2 regions of the Ferribacterium limneticum genome follow, and region 1 is predicted to be linked to the other one. Evidence: riboswitches for the same ligand, from Rfam matches in the RefSeq annotation. Region 1 holds a riboswitch; the other holds the start of a gene.
The links. A riboswitch is a leader RNA that binds a small molecule or an ion and turns the genes downstream of it on or off. The one in region 1 is predicted to bind cobalamin.

Region 1 (14,675 bases):
CTTGTCGGCTTCGGAATAGACGGCGACGGTCTTGATGCCCATCTTGCGGGCGGTCTTGATGACGCGGCAGGCAATTTCGCCGCGGTTTGCGATCAGAATTTTAGTAAACATGTATGACCCTCAATTCGGAGTGGCTAAGCAATTTGGGGCGCGCAGGGCGAGGCGGCGACGCTGGCTGCGACGAGACAGTACGCCAGTACGGCGAAGAGCAGACGAGGAAGCCAACGAAGTCATGCGCGATGCCAAATTGGTTAGAGAGGAATGTTGCCGTGCTTGCGCCAGGGGTTGTCGAGTTTCTTGTCGCGCAGCATGGCCAGCGAACGGGCGATGCGCTTGCGGGTGGCATGCGGCATGATGACGTCGTCGATGAAGCCACGCGCACCAGCCACGAACGGATTGGCGAACTTTTCCTTGTACTCGGCTTCACGCTCGGCCAGCTTGGCAACATCGCTCTTTTCCTCGCGGAAAATGATTTCGACGGCGCCCTTCGGACCCATAACGGCAATTTCAGCCGACGGCCAGGCCAGATTGACGTCACCGCGCAGGTGCTTGGAGGACATCACGTCATAGGCGCCACCGTAAGCCTTGCGGGTGATGATGGTGACCTTCGGCACGGTACATTCGGCGTAGGCGTAGAGCAGCTTAGCGCCGTGCTTGATGATGCCGCCGTATTCCTGCGTCGTACCCGGCATGAAGCCCGGCACGTCGACGAAGGTCACGACCGGAATATTGAAGGCATCGCAGAAACGAACGAAACGGGCCGCCTTGATCGAGGACTTGATGTCCAGGCAGCCGGCCAGCACCAGCGGCTGATTGGCGACGATACCAACCGGGTGACCATCCATGCGACCGAAACCGATGATGATGTTCTTGGCGTAGTCAGCCTGCAGTTCGAAAAAGTCGTTGTCATCGACGACCTTGACCAGCAATTCCTTCATGTCGTACGCCTTGTTGGCGCTGTCCGGCACGAGGGTGTCGAGCGAATAATCCATGCGATCAACCGGGTCGTTGGTCGGGGTGACCGGCGGCTTTTCCTTGTTGTTCGAAGGCACGAAGTTCATGAAGCGACGCAGCATGGACAGGGCTTCGACATCATTCTCGAAGGCCAGGTCTGCAACGCCGGACTTGGTCGTGTGGGTCACGGCGCCGCCCAGTTCCTCGGCGGTCACGTCCTCGTGGGTCACGGTCTTGACGACTTCCGGACCGGTCACGAACATGTAGGAAGAATCCTTGACCATGAAGATGAAGTCAGTCATCGACGGCGAGTAAACCGCACCACCGGCGCAGGGGCCCATGATCATCGAGATCTGCGGCACGACGCCGGAGGCCATCACGTTGCGCTGGAACACGTCGGCATAACCACCCAGGGAGGCAACGCCTTCCTGGATACGGGCGCCGCCCGAGTCGTTGAGGCCGATCACCGGGGCGCCGACCTTCATTGCCTGATCCATAACCTTGCAGATCTTCTCGGCATGAGTTTCGGACAGCGAGCCGCCGAAGACGGTGAAATCCTGCGAGAAGACAAAGACCAGACGGCCGTTGATAGTGCCGTAGCCGACCACAACGCCGTCACCGGGGGTCTTTTCGGCCTGATCCATGCCGAAATCGACGCAACGGTGTTCCTTGAACATGTCCCATTCCTCGAAGGAATCCGGGTCGAGCAACAGCTCAAGACGTTCGCGGGCGGTCAGTTTGCCCTTCTTGTGCTGGCTGTCGATACGCTTCTGGCCACCGCCGAGGCGGGCCATTTCGCGCTTTTTTTCCAGCTGACGGATGATGTCGTGCATAAAAAACTCCCTAAGTGGATCAGGTAATTTGAACTCAGTGTTTCAGATAGTCGAGCAGCGTATACGCGGCGGCAGCCGGGGTCGTATTGCCCTGTTCAACGGATAGGGTCAGTGCCGGCAGATTGGCCTGCACACGTGGATGTTGGCGGAAATGCTGGCGCAGCCCGGAATCGATCAGTTGCCACATCCAGCTCAAGGACTGGTGCTGGCGCTTGGCCTGGAATTCACCGGTTGGCTTCAAAGCCGACTGGTACTTCTCGACCTGATCCCAGAACTCGGCGATGCCTTCCTTGTGCAAGGCCGAAAGCGCAATCACCGGCGGCGCCCAGTTCGGCGACGCTGGCCGCAACATGTGCAGCGCGTTGCGCCATTGAGCACGAACGACGGCGGTCGCCTGACGATCAATATCGGCCTTGTTGATCACCACCATGTCGGCGATCTCGACGATACCCTTCTTGATCGCCTGCAAGTCATCACCGGCATTTGGCAATTGCAGCAGGCAGAACATGTCGACCATGCCAGCCACCGTCGTTTCCGACTGGCCAACACCGACGGTCTCGATAATGATCACGTCGAAACCGGCCGCTTCGCAAAGCAGCATGGCCTCGCGGGTCTTTTCTGCGACACCGCCGAGCGAACCGGCCGACGGGCTGGGGCGGATGAAGGCTTCCTCGCGCTGGCAAAGCTGCTCCATGCGCGTCTTGTCGCCGAGGATGGAACCGCCGGACACCGACGAGGAAGGATCGACGGCGAGCACAGCCAGTTTCTTGCCCTGCTCGATCAGCCAGACGCCAAGCGCCTCGATGAAGGTCGACTTTCCCGCCCCCGGCACACCGGAAATACCGATCCGGACCGCATTACCGGTCTTTGGCAACAGCGCGTTCAGCACCTGCTGGGCGCGCTGCTGGTGATCGGCACGGGTCGATTCGATCAGCGTGATCGCCTTGGCGAGCGCGCGCCGCTGACCGGCCAGCACGCTCTCGACGAGCGTCTGATCAGCCAACGAAAGCAGATGCGCCGACACCGGAGCCTCGCTCAGATTCATTCGTGAATCAGCCGCGTGCCTTGCGGATTTCTTCCATCACGCGCTTGGCCGAATCCTCGATCCGCGTACCCGGCCCGAAGATAGCCTTGGCACCCGCGTTGTAGAGGTAATCGTAGTCCTGGGCCGGAATCACTCCACCGGCAAAGACGATGATGTCGTCAGCGCCTTGCGCCAGCAAGGACTTGACCAGCTCCGGCAGCAGGGTCTTATGACCGGCAGCCAGCGAGGAAACGCCGATCGCGTGAACGTCGTTTTCGATGGCCTGACGCGCGGCTTCTTCCGGGGTCTGGAACAGCGGACCCATGTCGATGTCGAAGCCGAGGTCAGCAAAAGCAGTCGCTACCACTTTGGCGCCACGGTCATGGCCGTCCTGGCCGAGTTTGGCGATCATGATGCGCGGACGACGACCTTCTTCTTCAGCGAATTTGGCGATATCGGCCTTGATGGATTCCCAGCTTTCCTGACCTTCCACGACACCTCCGTAAACACCCGAAATGGTCTGGTTGTTGGCGCGGAAACGACCGAAGATCTTTTCCAGCGCATCGGATACTTCACCGACCGTGGCACGCAGACGCATGGCCTTGACGGTCAGGTCGAGCAGGTTACCTTCGCCGGTTTCGGCGGCCTTGGTCAGTGCTTCCAGGGCAGCATTGACGGCGGCAGTGTCGCGTGTCGCGCGAATCTGCTTGAGACGGGCAACCTGAGAATCACGGACCGCGTGGTTGTCGATATCGAGGATGTCGATGGCGTCTTCCTTGGCCAGCTTGTACTTGTTGACGCCGACGATGACGTCCTTGCCCGAGTCGATGCGCGCCTGCTTGTCGGCCGCACAGGTTTCGACCTGCATCTTGGCCCAGCCGGATTCGACGGCCTTAGTCATGCCGCCCATCGCCTCGATTTCCTGGATGATGCCCCAAGCCTTGTCGGCCATGTCCTGGGTCAGCTTTTCCATCATGTAGGAACCGGCCCACGGATCGACGACGTTGGTGATGTGGGTTTCTTCCTGGATGATCAACTGGGTGTTGCGGGCGATGCGCGACGAAAACTCGGTCGGCAGCGCGATGGCTTCGTCCAGCGCATTGGTGTGCAGCGACTGGGTGCCGCCAAAGACGGCCGCCATCGCTTCGATGGTGGTGCGCACGACATTGTTGTACGGATCCTGCTCAGTCAGCGACCAGCCCGAAGTCTGGCTGTGCGTGCGCAGCATCTTGGACTTCGGGCTCTTGGCGTTGAAGCCGGTCATGATGCGGTCCCACAGCAGGCGGCCGGCGCGCATCTTGGCGATTTCGAGGTAGAAGTTCATGCCCACCGCCCAGAAGAAGGACAGACGGCCAGCGAAGGTGTCGACGTCCATGCCAGAAGCGACGCCGGTGCGCACATATTCCATGCCGTCGGCCAGCGTGAAGGCCAACTCAATCGCCTGATTGGCGCCGGCTTCCTGGATGTGATAACCGGAAATCGAGATCGAGTTGAACTTCGGCATGTGCTGCGCGGTGTAGCCGAAAATGTCGGCAATGATCTTCATCGACGGCTTGGGCGGATAGATGTAGGTATTCCGCACCATGAATTCTTTGAGAATGTCGTTCTGGATGGTGCCGGACAGTTTGTCCTGCGACACGCCCTGCTCTTCGGCAGCAACGATGTAGCCGGCGAGAATCGGCAGCACGGCACCGTTCATCGTCATCGAGACGGAAATTTTGTCGAGCGGAATGCTGTCGAAGAGGATCTTCATGTCCTCGACGGAATCAATCGCCACGCCGGCCTTGCCGACGTCACCGGTCACCCGGGCGTTATCGGAGTCGTAACCGCGGTGCGTCGCCAGGTCGAAAGCGACGGAAACGCCCTGACCACCGGCGGCCAGGGCCTTGCGGTAGAAGGCGTTGGAAGCCTCGGCAGTAGAGAAGCCAGCGTACTGACGAATGGTCCACGGCTTAACCGCATACATGGTCGGTTGCGGGCCGCGCAGGTAGGGTGCGAAGCCGGGCAGGGTGTCGGCAAACTCGAGACCGGCGACATCTGCCTTCGTATAGAGCGCCTTGACGGCAAGACCTTCCGGGGTGTTCCAGACCAGGTTATTGACGTCGCCGCCGGGAGATTGCTTGGCGGCTGCCTTTTCCCAGGCATCCAGGTTATTGGAATCAAAGAACTTTTCAGACATGACACACCCCTCGCTGATTCGATTTTTTCGGGCTTATGATGCAGAATTCAAAATTCTACGCTTTTGGGCCCAGCTTGACATACCAAGCCCCACATAATACTGTATCCATAATTATGGAAGCAAGTCAGCAAAGCACTGACTCTGCCCGCCGAGACCACACCAAGATAATGAATCGTATCGCTCCCACCGCGCTTTACCAGGAAGTCGCCGAACGACTGCGCCAACGCATCTTCGCCCACGAACTAACTCCTGGCACCTGGATCGACGAGCAAAAACTCGCCGAGCAGTACGGTATTTCGCGCACACCGTTGCGCGAGGCGCTCAAGGTGCTCGCCTCTGAAGGACTGGTTGAGCTTAGGCCACGCCGCGGCTGTTACGTTACCGAGATTTCCCGACAGGATCTGGACGATATCTTCCCGCTGATGGCCATGCTGGAAGGGCGCTGCGCCGCCGAAGCGGTCAAGAACACCAAGCCGGCCGACATCTCGGCGCTCAAGGAAATCCACGAACGGCTGGAGTCCGCAGCACGTGATGGGCGCATTGACGCATTCTTCGAGGCCAACCAGGAATTCCACAAGAAGATTCAGGAACTCTCCGGCAACCGCTGGCTGCTCTCGGTGATCCAGGATCTACGCAAGGTGTTGAAGCTGTCGCGCCTGCACTCCTTGTCGCTGGAAGGCCGCCTGCAGCAATCGCTGGATGAGCACCGCCTGATCATGGCGGCGCTATCGGCCAGCGATGCCACTCGCGCCGAGAAGCTGATGCATGACCATCTGCTTTCCGGACGCGAAGCGCTCGCCAAGATGGATGCGAAAGCCCCCAAGGCAGCCTGACTGCGCCAATCAGCGCATCTGTTTTTCGATATTGGCAAACAGGCTGTCGTAAATCGCCACAAGCGCGTCGCGGTCGGTACTCCCCTTGATCCATTTACGGGAATGCGCAATCTTCGCCGCCTGCTGTTCCATGTCGCTGAGGGAGGTGATATTGACTTCCTCGCCATGCAGAATGGCCGTCACGTCCGCTCGCGCCCGCTGAGCGGTAGCAACAAGGCGCATCGACGACTCCATTGAGTGGGCACCACTCCCGATCGTGCTGGCCAATTCGCAAACACGATTGGCCGATGTCGCCGAATTGGCCAGCTCACTGCTGAATTCGCCTGCTGTCAGGCGCGCACCGGAGACTGCTTGTTGCAGATCACCGATCTGGATAGTGGCTTTTTGCATCGAGGTGCTGATCGCCGAGATTGCGGCAGCAATTTCTTCGGCCGAACGCTGCGCCTGATCCGCCAGTTTGCGTACTTCGTCGGCCACCACCGCAAAACCCCGCCCGGCTTCACCGGCCCGTGCCGCCTCGATGGCGGCATTCAGGGCGAGCAGATTGGTCTGTTTCGCGACACCTTCGATTCGGCCGGTCAGCAAGTGAATCGCTGCGGCCTTGGCATTAAGGTCATCGAGCGCGCTGACACCAGCTTCTGCCGCCTGCTGCGCCCCACCCAGCGCATCCGACATCCGCTGGGCAGCATTCGACATCGCGGAGGCTGAGTCCCCAAAGTCTCCGGCCAGTTGCTGCGATACTTTCGAATTGCCGCCGACTTCGATCAAAGCTTTATCGACGTGTTCGATGGCCATCGACAATCCCCGCTCGGAACGCAGGAATATCCTTGAGAGTAGGGCCTCTCGGGCAATCGTCTCCTGCGCCTCCTCGAGATGATCGAGCAGGACCTGCATTTGCTCGAGAACCGTACTGAAGGTGCCATGCAAACCAGGTCTCTGCAGCCGCCGCCAACCCCTCCCCGTCGATGAAGCTTGCATCGCCCCGAGAATTTCGCGAAAGGCTGTTTCAGTCTGGTCCAGCGCCGAGTTGAGATTAACCCGGATCGCCTCCAGCGTTGGATCAGCCATGGCATGCGGCAAACGGGCCACCAGATGGCCTTTGCTGACCTGAGTCAGGAGTGCTTCAAGCTTCACGAGCTCGGCCGCCGAAGTCGTATTCGGCCAGAAAAGCAGCACCAGGGCGACAAAAAGACAGGCCGCTGCAGCCCATGGGGAAACGAAGCCTACACCCAAGGCCAGCAACAGCAAAGTTGCCAGAGTGAGCCGCGCTTTAGAGCGAGAAGACGAGTTCTTCATAACTCACTCCTGATTGATTCATGATATCGAGCAAGACATTGGTTCCGGCTTCGATCGCCGAGCGCGCCCCGGCTGAGCGCTCCGCCGCCAGCATCGCCCGATAAACCGGCTCTATCTTGCGTACGGCCTCCGCTTTGGGACAACGCCGGACAGAGGTATAGCCGACGATGTTCCCGGCCGAATCCAGATCCGGCGTGATGTGGGTAAACACCCAGTAAAAACCGCCATCCTTCGACATGTTTTTCACGTAACCAAAGAATTCGCTGCCCGATTGGATCGTGTCCCACGCAAGCTTGAAAGCAGACCGAGGCATGTCCGGGTGGCGAATGATGTTGTGCTGAGAGCCCAGCAACTCATCTTCGGAATAGCCCGAGAATTCGATAAAAATCGGATTGCCGTAAGTGATTATTCCCTTGGCGTTGGTCTTGGAGACGATAAAGTCATCTTCGCGCATCTTGCGCTCAACGCTGGTCGGTTCAATTGCTCTTTTCATCAGCTCCTCCAAATATTCCTCAAATTTACTACAAATGGAATTTCATTGAAGGCACTAGAAATATTTAGTCCGATAAAAAACCCCCGGCAGCTTTCACTGCCGGGGGTTTTTATTCTGCTTGCGCAGGATTAGTGACTGCTGGCCGATTCAGCACCGTAACCCGTCTGGGCCCGGACATACTGATCTTCAAAAGCCTCGATTTCCTTGCCGGCGCGAACGCTGGTATCAGTCTTCGAGAAGATGTATGCGAGCAGGAAGGCAATCGGCATCGCGAACAGCGCTGGCTGGGTGTAGGGGAACAGTGCTGCCTTGTTACCCAGCACGTCGACCCACACCGACTTCGAGAAGAGCACGAAGAGCACGGCGGAAACCAGACCACCGTAGCCGCCGAACAGTGCGCCACGAGTCGTCAGGCCCTTCCAGTACATGGAAAGGATCAGCACCGGGAAGTTGGCAGCAGCAGCCACACCAAAGGCCAGGCCGACCATGAAAGCGATGTTCTGCTTCTCGAACAGAATGCCGAGCACGATGGCGACGGCGCCGAGACAGATGGTGGCGATCTTGGAAACGCGGATTTCAGCCGCCTCAGAGGCCGTCCCCTTCTTGATGACTCGGGCGTACAGGTCATGCGAGATCGCCGAGGCACCAGCCAAAGCCAGACCGGAAACCACGGCCAGGATCGTCGCGAAAGCCACAGCCGCCAGGAAGCCGAGCAGCATGTTGCCGCCAACCGCTTTGGCCAGGTGCATGGCAACCATGTTGCCGCCACCGATCATCTTGGCGCCCAGCGTACCGCCTTCGAAGAACTCCGGATTCTGACCAACGATCAGGATGCCACACAGGCCCATGATGAAGATCACGTTGAAGAAATAGGCGACGAAACCGGAGGCGTAAAGCACCGACTTGCGGGCTTCCTTGGCATCGGTCACGGTGAAGAAACGCATCAGGATGTGCGGCAGGCCAGCCGTACCGAACATCAGGCCGAGGCCAAGCGAGATGGCGGTCACCGGATCGGCCAGCAGGCTGCCCGGGTACATAAGCTTGGGACCAAGCTTATGGACGGCCGTTGCCTTTTCGAGCAAGGTCTGGAACGAGAAGCCAAACTGCCCGAAGGCCAGGAACATGACCAGCGTACCGCCAGCCAGCAGCATGCAGGCCTTGATGATCTGCACCCAGGTGGTAGCAACCATGCCGCCGAAAGTCACGTAAACCATCATCAGGATGCCAACGGCGAAGATCGCGACGTTGTATTCCAGACCGAACAGCAGCTTGATCAGCTGGCCCGCACCGACCATCTGGGCGATCAGGTAGAAGCAGACCACGGTCAGCGAAGAGATCGCTGCCATGGTGCGCACCTTGCCTTGATCCAGGCGGTAGGCGGTGATGTCGGAGAAGGTGAACTTGCCCAGATTGCGCAGGCGTTCGGCCATCAGGAAGAGAATGATCGGCCAGCCAGCGAAGAAGGCCAGCATGTAGATGTAGCCGTCATAGCCCTGGCCATAGACCATGGCGGTCAGACCGAGCAGCGTGGCGGCGGACATGTAGTCGCCGGCAATCGCCAGGCCGTTCTGGAAACCGGTGATGCCACCGCCGGCGGTGTAGAAGTCAGCGGTCGACTTGGTGCGGCTGGCTGCCCAATAGGTAATGCCCATCGTCATCGTGACGAAGATGCAGAACATGATGATGGCGTGCCAGTTGGTCGCCTGTTGTTCGGTCTGACCTTCGAGCGGGCCGCCGGCAAAAGCCAGGGCGGCAACGGCGAAGAGAGCGAGGCCGGAAGCGAGTTGAGTCAGGCGGCGCATTATTTGTTCTCCTTCCAGGCTTCCTTGACGATTTGCTGCGTCAAGGCGTCGAATTCTGTATTGGCGCGGCGAACGTAAACTGCCGTCAGCACCCAGAAGAAAATGAACATGAAGAGCTCAACGGCCACACCGACCGTCAGCATCGAACCCTCGCTCAACGGCTGTCCAAGCGAGGCGGGGTTAAACGCCACCACCATCACGAAGCCGTAAAACATGGTCAAAACAATGAATGCCAACGTCCAGGCAAAACGACCCCGTCGAGCGACGAGTTCCTGGAACTTCGGGTTGGCCCGCATCCGCTCATACATCGCGCTGCTCATGGCTGATCCTCCCTAATTAATAATTACCGTAAAAACCGGCGGCTGTATTATATCTTATAGAAGACACAGCCGGCGCTGGCGTGGCACCCTCTTATAATTCTCTGTTTTGTGCTGGCAGGACATCGAATGACGACAGTCGACCTTTTGCTTCAGGGTGAAATCGCCACCCTGACGCTGAACAATCCGGAAAAACTCAACGCAATTAATCTATCCATGTGGCAGCAACTCGCTGACAACATGGCCAAGCTCAGCTCTGATCGAAGCATTCGCTGTGTCGTCATTCGCGGTGCCGGCAACGATGCCTTCGCCGCCGGTGGTGATCTGGAAGAGTTTGTCACCGACCGAGCCACGCTTGATCAGGCGCTGCACTATCACGGACAGGTAGCCGCTGCGCTGAACGCCATCGCCGATTGCCCCCACCCGACCGTGGCGCTGATTCACGGCGCCTGCATCGGTGGCGGCCTGGAAATCGCCGGTGTCTGTGACCTGCGCATCGCCGGAGAAAGCGCCAAATTCGGCGCGCCGATCAACAAACTCGGCTTTTCGATGTACCCCGGCGAAATGGAAGGCCTGCTGCGCCTGGCCGGGCCGGCCGTGATCAAGGAAATCCTGCTCGAAGGACGCATCCTGAGCGCTCGCGAGGCCTATGAAAAAGGCTTGCTGACCCGTATCGTCAAGGATGAGCAGGTCGAGGATGAAGCCTATGCCAGCGCCCGCCGCATCTGTTCCGGCGCTCCACTGGTCGCCGGTTGGCACAAGCAATGGATACGCCGCTTGCTGAACGGCCAACCGCTGAGCGATGAAGAAAAAGCGGCCTCTTTCGCCTTTCTGGAAACCGAAGACTACAAGGAAGGTCTTGCCGCCTTCCTCGCCAAGCGCAAGCCGGTGTTCAAGGCGCGCTGAACAGCCCCCACATCATCTTGCCGGCCAAAGCCAGCAAGATGGCGGCAAAGACACGCTTAAGCGTCTTGACGGGCAACTGGTGGGTCAAACGGGCACCGATCGGCGCAGTCAGCATGCTGACTGCCGCCACCCCGACCACTGCCGGCAGATAGACGAAACCCAGACTGCCAGAAGGCAGCCCGGCCGCCGACCAGCCGTTCCAGATGTAACCAAGCGCCCCGCCCAGCGCAATCGGGAAACCAATGGCAGCCGAGGTGCCAATGGCATTTTGAACCTTGACATTGCACCAGGTCATGAAAGGCACCGACAGCACCCCGCCGCCGATCGCCACCAGGCAGGAGATGAAGCCGATCCCGGCACCCACCAAGCCGGTACCAAAGGCGCCCGGCAATTCACGATGCGGATGCGGCTTGAGGTTGATGATCATCTGCACGGACACGTAACATATAAACACCGTAAAGATCAGCGCCAGCGCCTTGGTCGGCACCAGGCTGGCCACGTGCGTGCCGATCAAAGTGCCGGCGATGATGCCCGGCGTAATTCGGGCCACAATCGGCCAAAGCACGGCGCCGTGTGCATGGTGAGTACGAACACTGGAAATTGACGTAAAGAAAATGGTCGCCATTGAAGTACCAAGCGCCAAATGCATGACCTCGCCAGAGGGGAAGGCCTGGGCCGTAAAGAGCATGACCAGCACCGGCACCATCAGCGAACCGCCGCCAATTCCCAGCAGGCCGGCAAAAAAGCCGGCAAAGGCGCCCAGGGCGAGATACGCCAGCCACCAGATCGTCATCGCAACCCCATCAATTGCTTGGTAATAAAAGCCCATTCTGCGGCACTGACCGGCATGATCGACAAGCGGTTGCCACGGGCAAGGAGGCGCATATTAGCAAGTTCTGGATGGGCCCGCAGTTCAGGCAGCGGGAGATACCGCGTCTTCTCGATGAAACGTAGATCGCGCAGCATCCAGCGTGGATTGTCGGTAGTCGATTTCGGATCGAAATAGTGGCTGGCCGGAGAAAACTGTGTTTCGTCCGGATACGGCGCCGAGCAGACCTCGCCAATTCCGGCAATGCCCGGCGCGGCGCAACCGGAATGATAGAAGAAGGCGAGATCGCCGATCTGCATCGCATCGCGCATGAAATTGCGTGCCTGATAGTTCCGGACGCCAAACCACGGAACGCTGCCCTGCGTTGCCAGATCGTCGATCGATATCTCGTCCGGTTCCGACTTCATCAGCCAGTATTGCATTTTCAATTCCTGAAAATGGAAACGGGTGGCAGATTGCTCTGCCACCCGTTGGATTTGGTCCCCGCGAGTGCCGTCAGGCCGGCATCCTGAACCTGGGTTCAGAGTGGCTGCTTTCCCCCCGTATCAGGCACACTCGACAAAGAGCGCGCACAACAACGGTTTCAATGGTCCGCAACCGATGCCAATTAGCATTGGTTCAAGGAATATATGGCCTTAACAAACACCGCAGGGAACACTTGGCGGGCTACGCCGGCAACGCTTTGATCAGAGATCCAGTTGTTGCTGAGGCGCCAGCACGGCATCCAACCGTGCTCCCATGTCACCGATTCTACGCTTCGTTTCGGAAGTATCAACCGCTTCCGAAAACTCTTTTTGCGCAGCGCCGGCATCTCCGGAAAGGTGCTCATGGGCAATATTCAGCGCGGCCATCACGGCCACCCGCTCGGCGATAGTATTCTTGGTGCGCTGGGCAATGTCGCGCATCTTGTTGTCGACCAGATCGACCGCCGACAACAGGGCATCGCGCTCTTCAGGAGTGCAGGCGACGCGGTATTCGCGCCCCATGATCTTGACGTCGAGGAAATTCGGTTCGCCACTCATCTCAGGCATCCTCGGGAATCTTGTCCATCAGGCCTTCCAGACGCTCACGAGCCACCGTCATCGTCTGGCGAAGATGCAGCCTTTCAGCCTCGGCCGCGACCATCTGGTTTCTCAAAACCTCATTCTCGGCCCGCAACTGGTGTACCAGTGCAACGACCTGTTCGATTTTGGCTTCGAGCGTTTCGAGTTCGACATTCATGGCGCGAACTATAGAGGGGAAAACGCCGCTCGGTCAAGGACTAAGCCTTTATTCTCAAAGTGGTTTATAGAAATTTTCCGACACTTTGCTGATGCACCGCAGCATTGATGCATGTAGAATGCGCCCCGTCTCAGGTGCTGCGCACGGATTCTCCAAGCGCAGTTAAACGGGAAAGCGGTGCGTCTCAAACTAGACCATTCCGCTGCTGCCCCCGCAACGGTAAGCAAGTGCGGGCGCGTCATCAAGCCACTGGGTTTCAACCTGGGAAGGCGACGCGTCAAGACTTGCGAGCCCGGATACCGGCCTGGAACACCCATTGGAAGTGCCACGGGGTGGTGGTGCCTGTTCCCTGATCAGACCTTTCCCCATGCACTTTCTTGCCAATATTGCTCCGGCATGCGGGGACGCCTGCCGGGAAAGGAAAGTCCATGCAATCCCAATCCTGTATGAAGCCGCTCGCGGCAATTATTTCCCTTTTGTTCATTGTCGACGCCAATGCGGCTGAACGCCTCGCGGCACTCGACCCAGTCGTTGTCACGGCTTCCCGACAGGAAATGAAAGCCTCGGAAGTTCTGTCGGATATCACGGTCCTCGAACGCGAGGATTTGGAGCGGGCCGGACAATCGACCCTGGAAGAGGTGCTGGCCCGGCAACCGGGAATCGAATTCATGTCGAACGGTAGCAATGGTGCGACGACCAGCCTGTACTTCCGCGGCACCAACAGCAAGCATGTCCTGTTGCTGATCGACGGCATGCGTGTCGGCTCGGTCACGGCTGGCGATGTCAGCTGGTCGCGCCTTCCGCTGGCTCAGGTCGAGCGTGTGGAAATTGTTCGTGGCCCGGCCTCGTCGCTTTACGGCGCCGATGCGCTCGGTGGAGTGGTCCAGGTATTCACCCGGCAGAGCGAAGGTCCCGCCCGCTTCTTTGGCGAGGCTGGCGCAGGAAGCTACGATACCTATTCCACTTCCGGCGGTGTCAGCGGCAGCCAGGATGGCTGGCGCTATGCGCTGAATGCCAGCACCTATCGGACACGGGGTTTCAACTCCAAGCTGCGCACGACCGGCAAGGACAACGATCGGGACGGTTTCGAAAACAACAGTGTCTCCGGCCGTATCGCCTATGAGTTTGCCAAGGGCCATGAGGCAGGTGCCCAGGTGTTTTACAGCGACGGCGAAAGCAAATACGACGCAGGCAAGGACGACCGCAATCAGCTCACAGTTTCCAGCTTCAACACCTTCCTGCGCAACCGGATCACCCAGCAGTGGACGAGCACACTAACCGTCGGCCAAAGCGTGGACGACTCCCGCAATACAGGGACCTATAACACCAGTTACAAGACCGAGCAGACGCAGTATGCCTGGCAGAACGATGTGAAGACCGGGATCGGCACCTTCCTGCTCGGCGCCGAGCGACTCGACCAGACGGTCAGCGCGACGACAGCCTATCAACTCACCTCACGCACCAACGACTCTGCCCAGATTGGCTGGCTGGGCAACTACCAGGCCCACCGCCTGCAATTGAATGCCCGCTACGACGACAACTCGCAGTTCGGCGACAAGGCAACCGGCTCGGCGGCCTACGGCTACAAGTTCGACAAGAATTGGCGGGCCAATGTCAGCTATGGCACGGCCTTCCGGGCGCCTTCTTTCAACGATCTGTACTGGCCTTTCGCCGATTACGGCGCCTGGGGAACCTATCAGGGCAACCCCAATCTCCAGCCGGAATTCGCGCACAATCGTGAAGCCGTGCTGCACTACGACAATGGCCAACACCGCGTATCGGTCACCTGGTTCCTGAACCGGGTACAGAACCTCATTGCCAGTTCAGGCGGCTTCAATGCAATGCCGGTCAACGTCGGCAACGCCCGCCTGGAAGGCATCGGCATCAACTATGCCGGCCGCGTCGGCTCCTTCATCCTCGAAGCCAACTACAATCACCAAGATCCGCGCAATACCGACACTGACAAACTGCTCGCCCGCCGGGCCCGC
Region 2 (14,675 bases), 380 kb from region 1:
ACCGCAAACGGACTGTCGTGCCAGAAACGGCCCGGCCCCGACACAATCGGCGACCCCGGACCGAACAGCACCACGGCAGGCGTCCCGGTCAGCCGCGCCAAATGGGCGACCCCGGTATCGGGACTGACCAGCAGCGCAGCCCCGGCCATCAGATGCCACAAGCCTGCCATGTTGAACTGCCCAGCCAGATTAATGAAGCGTCCCTGCGGGTCGGCCGCCTCGACCAGCGCCTTTTCATTCGGCCCGGCGGACCAGACCACGGTTAGTCCGGACTGAGCAAGGGTTTCGGCCAAGGCCAGCCAGCGTTCAGGCGGCCACAACTTGTGAGGGCTGGAGGCGCCCAGATGCAGCACTGCGTACGGTTTGGCCGGCAGCACCGGGCCATTTTCGGGCAAGGGCGGTGCCGGCCACTCCCCGGAAACGTACGGAGCCGGCTCCGGACCAAACACCAAACGGCTGGCGATGTCCCCCCAGGCTTCCGGGCTCTGTGGCCAGTCGATGAATTCGTCCACCGGCCAATCCTTGACGCCACCTTCGCTACCGGCAAAGGCGGTCACCCAACGCGCCCCCATGGCCCGGGCGATCCACGCCCAGCGGTTGTCGGCCGGGACGAGCGCCCAGTCATAGGGCCCCTCGGAAATCAGTCGTTTCTGGCTGCTCAGTGAACGAGGGTCGTAAGGCAGCGCCCGTATGCCATAGGGCCGACTCGCAAAAATGGGCAGCCAGGCCACCGGCACCAGAGTATCGATCTGCGCTTCAGGGTGATCGCGGCGCAGTTTCTTGAACAGTCCAGCCAGCATGATGCTGTCACCGAGCAATAGATGATGAGCGATCAGTATTCGTTGTGGCCGGCTCGGTTTTTTCCGGCCAAAAACAAGGCGCGGCAAGGCATGCGAGAGAACCAGCAAGCGAGACCAGAGGCGGCTGTTTTTAGTCATGTCGCACCCGCGCCAAGCAGGCGAGTTGCTGGAGAGACTCATCGAGGATCAGCAATTGCAACAGTTGTTCGCCATACCCGTTGTCGCTTTGCCACTGCGCCAGCGCCTGGGTCAATGCAGGCACCGGCAACTGGTTGCCACTGTTTGCCGAGAGGCGTTCCGGCAAACCTGCGAACCGGCCTTGCAAGGATTTCAGCAGGGATCCAACCGGTGGATTGAAACCCATTTTCTTGCGCGAAAAGAATGCGAACTCTGCTGCCTGCGGACAGACGCCTGCCAACGCCTGCTTCGCGGGATCGGTGAAGCGCTCGGCGGCCGGCATCGCCAATACGCGGCCGACGAAAACATGGTCGAGCAAAGGGGCGCGCCCTTCAAGGCCATGCGCCATCGTCAGCAAGTCCGCCTTGCGCAGGATATATTCCGGCAGATAATTTTCGGCATCGATGGCCAGCAACTGCGTGATGGGAGACAGCGCCGCCACCCCATCAGGAATTCGCCAGTGGTGAGCATTGACCGCGACATCCGGTTGCAGCGCCGCACGCTCGGTCAGGCCAATCCCGGAAAAGCGCAATGGGTAGGCGGATAACCAGTCGAGCGACGCTTCCAAAGCCAAGCGACCAGGCTTGCCGGGCAAGATTGCCGGTGGCGGGCGAAGAGCGGAAATCGCAGGAAGCTTTCGTCGCCAAGCCGAACGCAGGTGTTGCCGATAACGCTTGTAACCGGCAAACATCTCGTCACCACCGTCACCGCAGAGCACGACCTTGACGCTCTTGACTGCTGCCTGCGCGAGATACCAGGTTGGGAAGCTGGAGGGGTCGGCGAAGGGCTCGTCGAGATCGGCGACAATCTGCGCAAAATCAGCCACCGTGTCCGCCGGCATGGCAATTCGTTCGTTCTCCATGCCCAATCGCCGGGCGATACCCGCAGCACGCTCGCTTTCGTCCATGGCGGGGTTGTCGAAGGCAGCGGTAAACGTCCTGATGTTGCGGTAGCCCTGCTCGGCCAGTCGACTGGCGAGTACCGTCGAATCGATGCCACTCGACAGGAACAGGCCGACCGGCCGGTCAGCGGCAGTACGCAGGAAAATTGCCTCGTCCAGCTCGGCCTGCCAGGTCTTGCTGCCATCTGCCAGCGGTTCGGGAGACCAGTAGCAGCGCTTCTCGAGTTTGCCACTGGCGAGGTCGAACGCCAGACAATGGGCATTTTCCAGGCGCTGGATGTGGGTAAAGACCGTTCCCGGCGCGGGAATCGTTCGGTGGGCGAGATAAGCGTCGATGCCGGCCGGCGAAAACCCGCGCTTGTTGGCGGGCAGATAGGGCAGCACGCCACGCACCAATGAGCTGAAGGCAAATTCGCCATTGGCTGCATCGTGGTAATAAACCAGCGGCTTCAAACCCATGCGGTCGCGTGCGGCAAAAACCTTGCCCAATTTCCGGTCGAGGACCACCAGTGCGAACATGCCGCGCAAGCGCGGCAGCAGCCCGTTCCAGCCCCACTGCTGGTAGGCGCGCAGGATGAATTCCGTGTCGGATGTCGTATTGAAAACGTGACCCTGAGCCTGCAAACCTGCCTTGTCTTGTTCCCAGCCGTAAACTTCACCGTTGTAGCAAAGCCAGATATCACCATCTTCGCTGGCCATTGGCTGGTCGGCCACCGGGCGCGGATCACGGATCGAGAGACGGGCATGCAGCAACGCGCTGCTCAGTCCGGCATACTCATCCTGCAAGACGAACTGGGCAGCAGAAACACGACAACCGGCAACATGAAAGGCATCGGGACCGCGGCGGGCAATCGCCGCACGCATGGCGTCAACAGCCAACCCGGAAACCGGGCGGCGGCCAAAGAAGCCAGCGATGCCACACATCGTTTAGCGTGCTCCGGGACGCCCGAAACGCCGGAAGATGGCTTCCATACGGTCCAGCATCAGTGTTTCACCGCAACGCACCACGGCCAGTTCGCGGGCGGCTGTCCCGAGGCGGCCGGCCAACGCCGGATCGTCGAGCAGCCGGGCAATTGCCGCAGCGAGTGCAGAGGCATCACGCGGCGGTACGATCAAGCCGGTTTCACCATCGTGGATGACCTCAGTCAAGCTCCCCACCGGGGTGGTGACGATAGGCAAAGCGCACGCCATCGCCTGCATCAAGGCTTGCGACACGCCTTCGTCGCCCCAGGAGGGCAAGGTGAACACATCGATGACCGGTAGCCAGCGCTCGGCATCCGTACGGTGACCAACAAAGTCGAGCCTGTCGGTTATGCCCAGCACTTCGGCACGGGTATCGAGCCGGTCGCGGTAAGGACCATCGCCGATGATCAGCACACGCAGGTTCGGACGACTCGGCAGCAACTGGGTCAGCGCATCGAAGAGCACGGTGTGCCCTTTCCAGTCACGCAGGGTAGCCAGAATACCGATGTAAGTCGCCTCCGCACTTAGCCCAAGCGTCGCCCGCGCCGAGGCTCGTGGCTGCGGATGGAAACGTTCGAGGTCGATGCCGGTTGGCACCGAGGTCAGTTGCGCTGAAGGGAAACCGTTATCGCGAATCAGCTGTGCCTTCAGGGCCTCGCCGGTGACGACGACATGAGCGCAGCCTTTTTCGTACAACCAGCGGGTCGACCATGAGCGGTTGACCGCCGTGGACAAATGGCGGGTGCGAACGATGGGCGGGGCGTCGGCCAGCGTCTTGCAGGCCAGCGCAGCCAACCAGGAATCTGTCGAGCTATGGGTATTGATGACGTCGAAACGGTTGTCGTGCAGAAAAGTACGCATTGCCTTGAGCGCTGGCAAACGCTTCTTGCCGATTGACAACCCTCTGACGGGCACGCCGTAGGCAGGCGCCTCCTGAAAAATGCGAGCCTCCGGCGGGCAGACCAGCTCCACCTGATGACCGCGGCGGATCAGCCCGCGCGCTTCCGTCAGGATCCGGATCTCCTGGCCGCCCCAGCCACATGAAGCTTCGGTATGGAGAATTCTCATGCCGGCTCCCGCATCGACTCGGTCTGCATCTGCAGGCTGTGCAAACGGGCATAGGCGCCGTTGATGGCGACAAGCTCTCCGTGCTGCCCGGATTCGAGTACCCGGCCATCGCCAAGAACCACGATGCAATCAGCCTTCTCAATTGTCGACAAACGATGGGCAATGACCAGCGTGGTCCGTTTCTTCATCAAGTTTTCCAGCGCCCCCTGCACCAGACGCTCGGATTCGTTGTCGAGCGCCGAAGTCGCTTCATCGAGGATCAGTATCGGTGCGTCTTTGAGGATGGCGCGAGCAATCGCCAGGCGCTGGCGCTGACCACCGGAAAGGTTATTGCCATTCTCGCCGATCATCGTCTCGAAACCGTTGGGCAACGCACGGATGAACTCCAGGGCATTAGCCGCTGCAGCCGCGGCCTCAATCGCCTCAAGCGACGCGCCAGCCTTGTCGCCGTAGGCGATATTGGCCGCAACGGTATCGTTGAACAGCAACACATCCTGGCTGACATAAGCGATGTTGCGGCGCAGGCTATGCATGCTCAAGGCCTGCAGTTCATTGCCATCGAGCAGGATGGCACCGCTATCGGGGTTGTGAAAACGCGGCACCAGCGCTGCCAGGGTCGACTTGCCACCGCCGGACTGGCCGACCAGAGCGACCGTCTGGCCAGGGGCAATATCGAGATTAATGCCGGACAGCGCATTGCGCTCGGCCCCCGGATAGCGGAAGGCAACATCGCGGAACACCAGATGCCCCGCGGCATGGCCGGCGTCGATCTTGCCATCGTCGCACTCGATCGCCTCATCAAGCAGCTGAAAAACGCTTTCGGCTGCGGCCAGACCACGTTGCAGTGGCGCATTGACGTCGGCCAAGTGGCGCAACGGTGAAAGCAGCATCAGCAGCGCAGTGATGAAAGAAACAAAGCTGCCGACCGTGATCTGGCCCGAAGCCGACTGCACCTGCGCGATGTAGATGACCACTGCCACTGCCGTCGCGGCAAACATCTGGACAATCGGATTGGTCGCAGCGGCAGCAACCGCCTGACGCATGTTCTGGCGACGAACCTCATCGTTGGTACGGTGGAAGCGGGCCGCTTCCTGCGACTCTCCCCCGAACACTTTGATCACCCGCTCACAATGCGCGGTTTCCTGCAGCACCTGGACCATGTTCGCAGTGCTGACCTGCGCCGCCCGGCTGGCCTTGCGCAAGCGTCCCGAAAAGGTTCGCATCGCCCAGGCCACTGCTGGAATCAGGGCAAAGCAAATCAGGGTCAATTGCCAGTTCAGCCACAGCAACCAGCACAAGAGGCCGATAACCACCAATCCATCCTTGAGCACTGTGACGATAACGTTGGTTGCCGCTGAAGCAACGCCATTGACGTCGTAGGCGATCTTGGTCAGCGGTACGCTGGATGCATTTTTCTGGAAATAACCATTCGGCAGCCGGACCATCCGGAGATACATTTCGGCACGAATATCGGCAATGACCCGGTTCGAGACCCACGAAAAACCGTAGGAGGAAAAATAGTTGAAAACACCGCGCAACAGGAAAACACCGACGATACCAAGCGGGATGAGCAGCGGATTTTCCATACCGCCACCCTGTTTGGTAAATCCTTCGTCGAGCAGCGGCTTGAGCAGCGCCGGAAACATCGGTTCGGTTGCCGCCATGATCGCCGTCGCGCACAGGGAAAGCACAATCGCCTTCCAGTAGGGACGAACGTACTGAAGAAGGCGCAGATAGAGTTCGCGGCTGCTCGCGGGTTTGGTCATAGGCGCTCGGCGATTAAACGAGCATTATACCGTTTCGCCGGCAAGCCTCAGAGGAGGCTGCGATAAAGCGCCAGTAATCGCTCCGACATGGCTACCAGTCCCAGATGCTCAACCGCCGCCCGCGCCGCCCCCCGCATGCCGGCCGCCACGCCGGGTTGCGCCAGCGTATCCAGATGGGCGCTCAGCGCAGTCACGTCAAGCGCATCGCAAATCTGACCGCTCACTCCCGGCTCGATCAGCTCAGCTGCCCCGCAATGGTCACTGACGATACATGGCAGACCGCAAGCCAGTGCTTCGAGCACCGCATTTGAGAGCGGTTCATACAGCGTCGGCAAGACAAAGGCGTCGGCTGCGCCGTAACAGGGAAGGACATTCTTGAGCCCCCCGGTAAAGATCACCCGCCCGGACAGACCGAGACCCGCCGCCTGTTGCCGATAGGACTCCAAATGCTTGTCGGCGCCGACAACCAGCAGGTAACTGCCTGTTGCCCTGGCGCTTGCCAACGCGGCAAGCAACGGTCCGACACCCTTCCGCTCGAAGCCGGAGCCAACGTAAACAAACAGCGGAGCCGCTTCGGGAATGCCATATTGCCGGCGTACCTCGGCCCGATGCTCGGTCGCCAGCCTCGGGTGATAACGGTCCAGATCGATACCGTTGTAGATCACATGCAGTTTCTGCTCAGGCACGCCATAGAAGCGCCGGATATCGTCACGGACCAGTTCGGAAATACAGATGACCGCCCGCAAACGCGGGTCGGCAAACATCGCCCGCTCTGCTGCCAAGGTATAGCGATGCCAAGGCGACAGTGCGGTGCCGACCCGGCCGATCAGACTCTGTTGGCGACGCCGCTGCTCCAGCCACGCGGCATGCACGCCATCACCGGCGCGAAAGATGTCGCAACCCGCAATCCGCTCATGCGACTGCACGAGATCGAACTGCTCACGCGCCAGCGTGCGCTGGACGCAACGGGCAAAAGAGTAATCGCGCCCCAGACGGCCAAGATGCGGCGGGGCGCACTCGATGACCGCATGTTTGTGTTCGCTACCCGTCCATTTGCGCGTAATCAGGGTCAACGACAGGTCGTTGTTCTTCTGCATCAAAGCTTCCAGCGTCGTCGCAACGAAACGTTCCGCCCCACCAAACGGGTTGTAACGTTGGCGAATCAGCGCAAGCCTGATCGTCATTTGCCCACCCCGCCACATTGACTCAGGACGTCCTGCACCGCCTGAAAAACTTCGTCGACGCTCAAGGATGTCAGGCATTCGCTAAGCTTCCCGCCCCCGCAACCGTCAATGCCGCAAGGCCGACACTGGTGCCTGGTGCTACTGACGATGCGGCAAGGCACTCCCCACGGCCCCCACTGCTTATCGCCGGACGGCCCGAACAGCGCAACTGTCGGGGTGCCGACCGCTGCTGCGATATGCATCGGGGCGGAATCAACACCGACAAACAAGGTCGCTACCCGGGTCAGCGCCGCCAGCTCCTTCAACGACAACTGACCGGAGAGGCAGAAGGCCGGCTTGGTCAGGCGCCCCTGAATCGAGTCCAACATTCTCTTTTCATCCGGACTGGGCGCAGCAGTCAAAATAATCGCATGCCCTTCGACCTGCAGCCGTTCAACCAAGGCGGCCATATTTTCTACCGGCCAACACTTGAAAAACCAGCGTGAAGCAGGATGGATGTGAATAAAACCCCTCCCGCTGAGTCCAAACCCGGCAAGGTGCTTCGCTACCACCGCCTCAGCCGGCGCCCCAGGTACAAGGGTCATGCAACGCTCATTCACGCCTGGCTGAATGCCGATCCGGCGCAGGGCGTCGAGATTGGTTTCAGCCATGTGACGCAGCGCATTGAACGGCATGGCTTGGATATGGCTAAAGCTCTGCTTCCAGCGCTTGCTCCGCCCCCGCACCGCCGGGCCAACCGCCCAGCGTGGCTTCAACAGACGGCACAGCCAGGCGCCGCGCCAATGCTCGGTCAAATGAATAATCAGGTCGTAGCCACGCGCCTTCAGGGTGTTGTAAAGCGCCAGTTCGGCCTTGAGCTGGCCGATGGCACCCAACTGCTTCCACTTGCGGTCGATGGTATGCACTTCAGCAATCGCCGGATGCAAGGTCACCATCTCGGCCGTATCGGCATAGACCAGCGCATCGATCTCGACCTGCGGCGCATGCGCCTTGAGCACCGAAAAGACCGGCGAACTGACCAGCACATCGCCATGATGGCGCAGCTTGATGACCAGCGCTCGCTTGATTTCACCGAGCGGCACCGCGTCGCGCAGAGGATTGAAAGTTTCCATGCCCGGCATTCTACTAGCAGCCACCATTGTGGATAACGCCGGCGTTACCGGGGAATGTCGATCACCGCGCAGGAGCCATAAGCGAAGCTCAGCTCCGTCCACCGCTCCGGCGGTAGCCCCTGCCAGTGCGCCAGCAAGGTACGGATCACCCCGGCATGGGTGACGATCACCGCCTCGGGCACATCCAGTGAATCAACGAAATCGAGCGCCCGTCGTTGCAATTGGCGCGGCGATTCGCCGCCGGGCGGCGCATAGCCGGCCACATCCGCCGCCCAGGCATCCAGCTCGGCGCGCGGAATCTCATCCCAGAGTCGCCCCTCCCATAGCCCGAAATCCATCTCGGCCAGACGGGTGTCAATGATTGGCCGTACATGCAACCGGTCCGCCAGCTCGCGACAACGGCGCAAGGGGCTGCTCCATACCGCTAGCCCCGGCGGCAATTCGACCAGCAAAGCCCCGGCCACCGACACCACATCCTCGGCCGGGCAATCATGCCGGCCGTAGCAAACGCCAGATTCGATCACTGGCTTTGGGTGGCGGATCAGATGGAGGCGCATATTGGCCGTTTGAAAGTTATAAAGCGTGCCGCCGACTCTTAGCGAAAGTTCGGGTTTTCAGCAGCAAACAGAAAGCTCTGTATCAGATAGGATCGAGCGAGAGTTTTGATCGTCTGACAGGAGTTGTGACTCCATACCGCTGCGCAACATCTTTAACGAGATCAATGAACCATGGCTGAGCTGATGGCGACACGACGATGCTTCTGAGTAAGCTATTTAGCCGAACACTTAGGGGTAATCCACTTTCCTTGCCTGACATCTTGAAGTTCTGTTCGAACCTGTCGTGGATGATTCGTACCTCCCGCTCGAAATCGTAGGCGACAACTTTGTACCGAAAGACGTTCGAATACGGAATGATGTCTATTTTTGGGTCGTTCCAATGCTTGATGTACTCAACCTTGCATAGGCTTGTTACGCCAAGTAGATTGGATGCTGCCAATTCCTTTCGTAGCCGGCCAACTGTCGTGGTAATTGCTACCGAAGCATCAGACTTTCCATAGAGTTCCCAAAGGGCCATATTGTCATTGACACCTAATGACCAGCAATTTACGTAAACACCTTCACGTAGCTCCTTTTTGAATTTCTCATAGCTGAACTCGCTCTTGTTATAGCTATAAGCCTCTTCAATCGCAGCTCGCAATGACGGCGTAAACGAGCCTTCGAACTTGTCTTGAAATAGATCAGCGCGACAAAGGAAAAGATTTTGCGTTCGCAGCAGATCAATAAACTTCGGAAGATCAAGGTAACGTCTTAAGACTCGGTTATCGCTTAGTTCTGAACTGATTTGAGATTTTGGAATGATGGTCAAAGTACTCTGCGCCCAAGAGGTTCTTATCGGATCCTAGTGATCACGAATCTACATTGATGCCCTTGCGGGAATTATGCTCCCGGAATGACCTGTCAGCAATGAACGCTCATTCGACAGAGCCGAAACATTCAATCAATACTGAGACAGTCAGCAATCTCGACGGAATTCTCTGCCATTTCTACTGACCGACCTGCAGCATACGAAATACGAAAGAGTTAAGGAAGGCGCACCAACCAAATCGCCGCCAACCCCAGATAGAACGCAATCTCCGCCAACTGCTGCGTCGCACCAAGGCAATCCCCCGTATACCCGCCCAGCCAGCGCTGAAATTTGCGGGCAAGCCACAGGGTGGCCAGAGCGGCCAGCGTGACTCCCGCTAGCGCCTTGAATAAGGGCAACGCGGCCAGCGGAGCGATAACGAAGCACAAAGCAACCAGCAGGGCCCCGCCTGACAAGCGGGTGGCGAGCGGCTTGGCCTTGCTGAGTTGATCGTCGCGAACGTAGTCCATGGTCGCCAGCAGCACGGTCGCGCAGAAGCGCGAAACAGCATGGCCAGAGAGCAGGGCTAAGGGAACTAGCGCCGGGTTGAGCGAGGAGAGCAGAACGAACTTGCCGAGCAGGGCCAGCACCAGCGCGACAACGCCGTAGCTGCCGACGCGGGAGTCCTTCATGATGTCGAGGATGCGCTGTTTCTCCCAGCCGCCACCGAGGCCATCGGCGGTGTCGGACAGGCCATCTTCATGGAAGGCGCCGGTCGCGTAGATGGTCGCCGCCATCGACAGCAGCACAGCGACCGGCTGCGGCCAGAGCAAGGCTGCGCCGAGATAGATCAGCGCCCCGATGCCGCCGACCAACAGGCCGACGGCCGGGAAATAGCGGGCCGAGTGGTTGAGCGCCTCGGCCGAATGCCCGACCCAGCCGGGCACCGGCAGCCGCGTGAAGAAGCGGATGGCGCCGAAGAAGTATTCAAGCTCGCGACGGATCATTCTGGAATTCCTGGATTCCCGCTTTCTCGTCCCGCAGGAAGTGCCCTTGGGGTACGGGAATTACGGTTTCTATTGGCCTGCTTATTCCTTGTCCGACACACCGGCCGATTCGAAGCTGGCCATCTCGTTGAGGAAATTCACGGCCGCCTGTACCAGCGGATAAGCCAGCGCGGCGCCAGTGCCTTCGCCGAGGCGCAGGCCAAGGTCCAGCAGCGGCTCGGCGCCCATCGCCAGCAATTGCGTGCGATGACCGGCCTCGGCGGAACGGTGGCAGAAGACACAGTAGCCGAGCAGGGCTGGCGCCAGACGGGAAGCCACCAAGGCAGCCGAACCGACGATGAAGCCGTCGATCAGCAGCACCATCTTCGCTTCGGCCGCCGCCAGCATGGCGCCGACCATGGTGGCAATTTCGAAACCGCCAAACTCGGCCAGCACCTTGAATGCTTCGTCATCGCCACCGCCTGCGCGGTAGCGGATCAAGGCTTGTTCGAGCAGGTCCTGCTTGCGCGCCAGGCCGGCATCGTCCAGCCCGGTGCCGCGCCCGACGCATTCGGCCAGTGGCAGGCCGGTCAGGCAGTGCGTGAGCAGCGAGGCAGAAGCGGTATTGCCGATGCCCATTTCGCCGAAGCCCACGACATTGCAACCGTTCGCTGCCAGTTGGCGGACGATGGCGGCGCCGTTATTGATCGCCTGTTCGCACTGGGTAGCCGTCATGGCGGCTTGCTCGATGTAGTTGGCCGTGCCGGCCGCCACCTTGGCATCGACCAAACCGGTACGCTGGCCGAAATCGTGGGCCACGCCGGCATCGACGACCGAGAGGCCCAGCCCGTTCTGCCGTGCGAAGACATTGATGGCAGCACCGCCGGCCAGGAAGTTCTCGACCATCTGCCAGGTAACGTCCTGCGGGTAAGCCGAGACGCCAGCCTTGGCTGCGCCATGGTCGCCTGCGAAAACCAGCATTTGCGGGTTGTTCAGTTGTGGGCTCAGCGTTTGCTGAACCAGACCGATTTTTTTGGCGACTTTTTCAAGCTGACCTAGCGCGCCGAGCGGCTTGGTCTTGCGGTCGATCTTGTTTTGCAGGGCAGTTTCCAGACCGCAGTCCGGGGTAGAAATTTCAAACGAATGCATCCGATTCTCCAAAAGCAAAAGGGCCTCGCGACAACGTTTGGCCAACGCTGCCGCGAAGCCCTGTCCACAGGCTTCCACGATCAAGAAACACCAACAACATGAAGCAAAGCGGTCCTGGCTAGGCGTGCCGCCGAAGACAGCACAAGGCGTACGGCAAGGCGGCACAACAACGCCAGGATTATTTTGTTGGCGTTTCTTGTTTCGACACGTCTTCTGGCTTTCGGATCGTCCCTTTACCGCGCCTTCCCGCCGGGTCTGTTTCCCCATTGCAGTGGCTGTTGCGGCATCGGTCCCCGATTACAGCGGCGGGCCCGCCCCGGAATTGAGTCAGACTCGCACCGGGTTCCGTATTGTCGAAGGCAAAATTATACCGGTTGCCGCCGGGCCGGCCTTCACCCAAAATGCCGGCCATGAAAGAACTGATTCTCGGCGGTGCCCGGTCGGGCAAGAGCCTGCTGGCCGAACAACGGGCACGCGTATATGCCAACGACCGAAGCATGAAGGTGACCTACCTCGCCACGGCACAGGCGCTCGACGGCGAAATGGCCCGCCGTGTCGCCCATCACCGCGAACGCCGGCCGGCCGAATGGGGCTGCACTGAGGAAACTCTTTACCTGGCGGCCCGACTGCGTGAACTGGCAGCGCCGGACACCTGCGTGCTGGTCGATTGCCTGACCTTGTGGCTCTCCAACCTGCTCTTTGCCGGCCAGGCTGCAGCACAGGCCGAAGCCGGCGAGGCCATCGACTGCCCGCTGTTCCGCACGGAAACCACTGCGCTGATCGAACTACTGCCGCAACTACCCGGCCGCATCATTCTGGTCTCCAACGAGGTGGGCTGGGGCATCGTGCCGATGCATCCGGTTTCCCGCCTGTTTGCCGATGAACAGGGGCGGCTGAACCAGCGCGTCGCTGCGGTTTGCGATCAAGTGACGCTGGTTGCCGCCGGACTGCCATTGAGCCTCAAGTCCGCCGCCGGCTGATCTGGCGCCATTTTTGAGGGCATTTCTCGCGATTCGGGCAGCCCGACAAAAAGATCGGTATCCTTACCGAAAATAGATGCGACAGATGTCTTTGGTGGAGGGTTCAAAGATGCATAAATTGCTCGACATCCTGGCTTCGGGCGTACATGACGCCAAGAACCAGTTGTTCATCGCCGAATCGCTGATTGCCGCCGCCGAAGCCAAGTACGGCATGACCATGAGCGAAGCCCGCTACGCCATCGAAGCGGCGGGTAATCGCCTCTCCCGCACGTTGGCTGCCTATGGCGTTCTGCGCCATGACGCGACGCTGGCCGTCACGCCGGTACTCGTTGCCGACCTCTGCGAAGAAGTCGTACTCGCCCAAAAGAACCATCTGACCGGCGAAAACATTGAACTGACAGTCGATTGCCAGGTGTTCGACGAATGGCCGCTGGACCGTGACCTGGTCACCGACATGCTGAACAACGCCGTACAGAACGCCGGGCGCTTCGCCCGCAGCCAGATCAGGCTCAGCGCTCAGGAGCAAGGCGGCTGGCTCCTCCTCAGCGTCGAAGACGACGGTTCTGGTTTTTCCGCACTGCCGCCGGAACAGGGTACCGGCCTGATGGTCGCCTCCCGCCTGGCCGAGCTGCATGCCCGCAAGGGCCTGCAGGGCAGCCTGCATTTGAGCAACGGCGGCAGCCTCGGCGGCGCCCGTTTTGAATTGCGGCTGCCCTGATGAGCGAGTACAACAAAAAACGTTTTCTCGTCATCGACGACCAGCCGCAGGCCCGCGATGCGTTGCGCTCCATTGCCCAAACGATAGGCGCCTTCGCCGTTGAATTCGCCTCCAATTATCAGGATGCGATCTTCCGGATTCGCAACAATGCGCCGGACATCATCCTTTGCGATTACATGCTGGGCGAGGGCCGCTCGGGGCAGCAGTTGCTCGAAGAGTTGCGCCGCTTCAATCTGTTGCCGGACGAAACGATCTTCATGATGGTTACCGGCGAACAATCCTACGAGCAGGTGGTTTCAGCCGTTGAACTGGTGCCGGACGACTACATCATCAAGCCGTTCTCGCCGGACAAGCTGGTCCTCCGACTGGACCGGATCGTCGCCAAGAAGAACTTCTTCGCCGCTTACTACAAGGAAAAGCGCCAGCAGGAGTTCGCCAGGGCGTTGGCCATCCTTGAGGCCCAACGCGCCAGCGAAACCGGACGACCGTACCGTTTCGAGATTCTGCGTCAGCAAGCGGAAGTCCTGCTCGCCAGCGGCGATGCCGAAGCCTCCGAGAAGGCCTATCGCGACATCCTGGAAAATTACGAATTCCCCTGGGCGAGAGCCGGGGTTGCCCGCTCCCTGCACAAGCAGAACCGTCTGACCGAGGCCCGCACCGAAATCGACAAGGTGGTCGCCGGCACACCGCATTTTTTTGACGCTTCGGACCTCAAGGCCAGCATCTGCATGGCTCAGGGCGAACATGCCGAAGCCCAGAAAGTGCTCGATGAGGTGGCCAAGAAAACCCCCCGCAACTATCTGCGCAAGCGAATGCTGGCCGAAGCCGCCACCCTGAATGGCGACAGCGAAACAGCGCGGGCAGCAATGGCCGACGTCATTGCCAATGACACCATGCCTGGCGCGGTTTCGGCGGAAGACCGGCTGGCCATGGCCCGCAGCCACGTCGATGCCGGGGACAAGATTTCAGCCGAAAAAGTGCTGGTCGGCCTACGCGACGCCGAAATTCAGGCGATGAACCTCGCCGAGCAGGCCAGTTTTGCCGCCCTGCTCGCCATCAGTTCGCCGGAAAAGGGCAAGGCCCGCTTTGCCGGCCTGCGCCCAGCCCTGCTAGCCAGCGAATTGGACCCGAGCGCCAGCATCGACGTGATGCGGGCGGCGCTTACAGTCGGCGATCACGAACTGGCCGACCGGCATACCGAGCTGTTGATGACCAGCCCAGACGCCAAGAAGGTTTTCGGCACGATCCGCAAGCAATACGCGCTGCAGGGCCGGGAGCAGGATTTCCGCGAGATTCAGAAGCAGGTGGCGCTCAAGCGCATCCACCACGAAGAGAAGCCGGCCGCCTGAAACGCTCAGCCGGGCAGCAGCGACGACAGCTTTTTCCAGTCCAGCGCGGCTTCGACCGAATCGGCCAGGCGGTCGAGATCAGCCTCACGGCGCGCCGCGAAATCGACTTGTTCGCTCTCGGTCATGCCAGCCCAGGCGAGCAGCGCGGTCAGCGCATCGGGGTGATCAAAGACCCCAT

Region 2: linked by a shared signal. The riboswitch ahead of cobT (nicotinate-nucleotide--dimethylbenzimidazole phosphoribosyltransferase) and the one ahead of KI617_RS19240 (TonB-dependent receptor domain-containing protein) in region 1 are both predicted to bind cobalamin.

The regions. Positions count from the first base shown of each region.
Region 1 covers NZ_CP075191.1:3,997,735-4,012,409, forward strand. Annotated here, with positions in the region: gene KI617_RS19165 (acetyl-CoA carboxylase biotin carboxylase subunit) at 1-111, opposite strand, end outside; gene KI617_RS19170 (acyl-CoA carboxylase subunit beta) at 252-1,787, opposite strand; gene meaB (methylmalonyl Co-A mutase-associated GTPase MeaB) at 1,822-2,832, opposite strand; gene scpA (methylmalonyl-CoA mutase) at 2,840-4,990, opposite strand; gene KI617_RS19185 (GntR family transcriptional regulator) at 5,158-5,823, shown strand; gene KI617_RS20475 (methyl-accepting chemotaxis protein) at 5,833-7,119, opposite strand; gene KI617_RS19195 (PAS domain-containing protein) at 7,094-7,612, opposite strand; gene KI617_RS19200 (cation acetate symporter) at 7,741-9,414, opposite strand; gene KI617_RS19205 (DUF485 domain-containing protein) at 9,414-9,734, opposite strand; gene KI617_RS19210 (enoyl-CoA hydratase/isomerase family protein) at 9,861-10,637, shown strand; gene KI617_RS19215 (sulfite exporter TauE/SafE family protein) at 10,624-11,430, opposite strand; gene KI617_RS19220 (EVE domain-containing protein) at 11,427-11,888, opposite strand; RNA gene ssrS (6S RNA) at 11,943-12,123, opposite strand; gene KI617_RS19230 (cell division protein ZapA) at 12,153-12,488, opposite strand; gene KI617_RS19235 (hypothetical protein) at 12,490-12,687, opposite strand; cobalamin riboswitch at 12,803-13,009, shown strand; gene KI617_RS19240 (TonB-dependent receptor domain-containing protein) at 13,116-14,675, shown strand, end outside.
Region 2 covers NZ_CP075191.1:159,592-174,266, reverse strand. Annotated here, with positions in the region: gene KI617_RS00830 (glycosyltransferase family 9 protein) at 1-938, opposite strand, end outside; gene asnB (asparagine synthase (glutamine-hydrolyzing)) at 931-2,802, opposite strand; gene KI617_RS00820 (glycosyltransferase family 4 protein) at 2,806-3,909, opposite strand; gene msbA (lipid A export permease/ATP-binding protein MsbA) at 3,906-5,675, opposite strand; gene KI617_RS00810 (glycosyltransferase family 4 protein) at 5,723-6,859, opposite strand; gene rfaQ (putative lipopolysaccharide heptosyltransferase III) at 6,856-7,971, opposite strand; gene cobC (alpha-ribazole phosphatase family protein) at 8,016-8,528, opposite strand; gene KI617_RS00795 (hypothetical protein) at 8,611-9,336, opposite strand; gene KI617_RS00790 (adenosylcobinamide-GDP ribazoletransferase) at 9,552-10,322, opposite strand; gene cobT (nicotinate-nucleotide--dimethylbenzimidazole phosphoribosyltransferase) at 10,404-11,450, opposite strand; cobalamin riboswitch at 11,637-11,823, opposite strand; gene cobU (bifunctional adenosylcobinamide kinase/adenosylcobinamide-phosphate guanylyltransferase) at 11,852-12,430, shown strand; gene KI617_RS00775 (sensor histidine kinase) at 12,540-13,148, shown strand; gene KI617_RS00770 (response regulator) at 13,148-14,497, shown strand; gene KI617_RS00765 (cobyric acid synthase) at 14,503-14,675, opposite strand, start outside.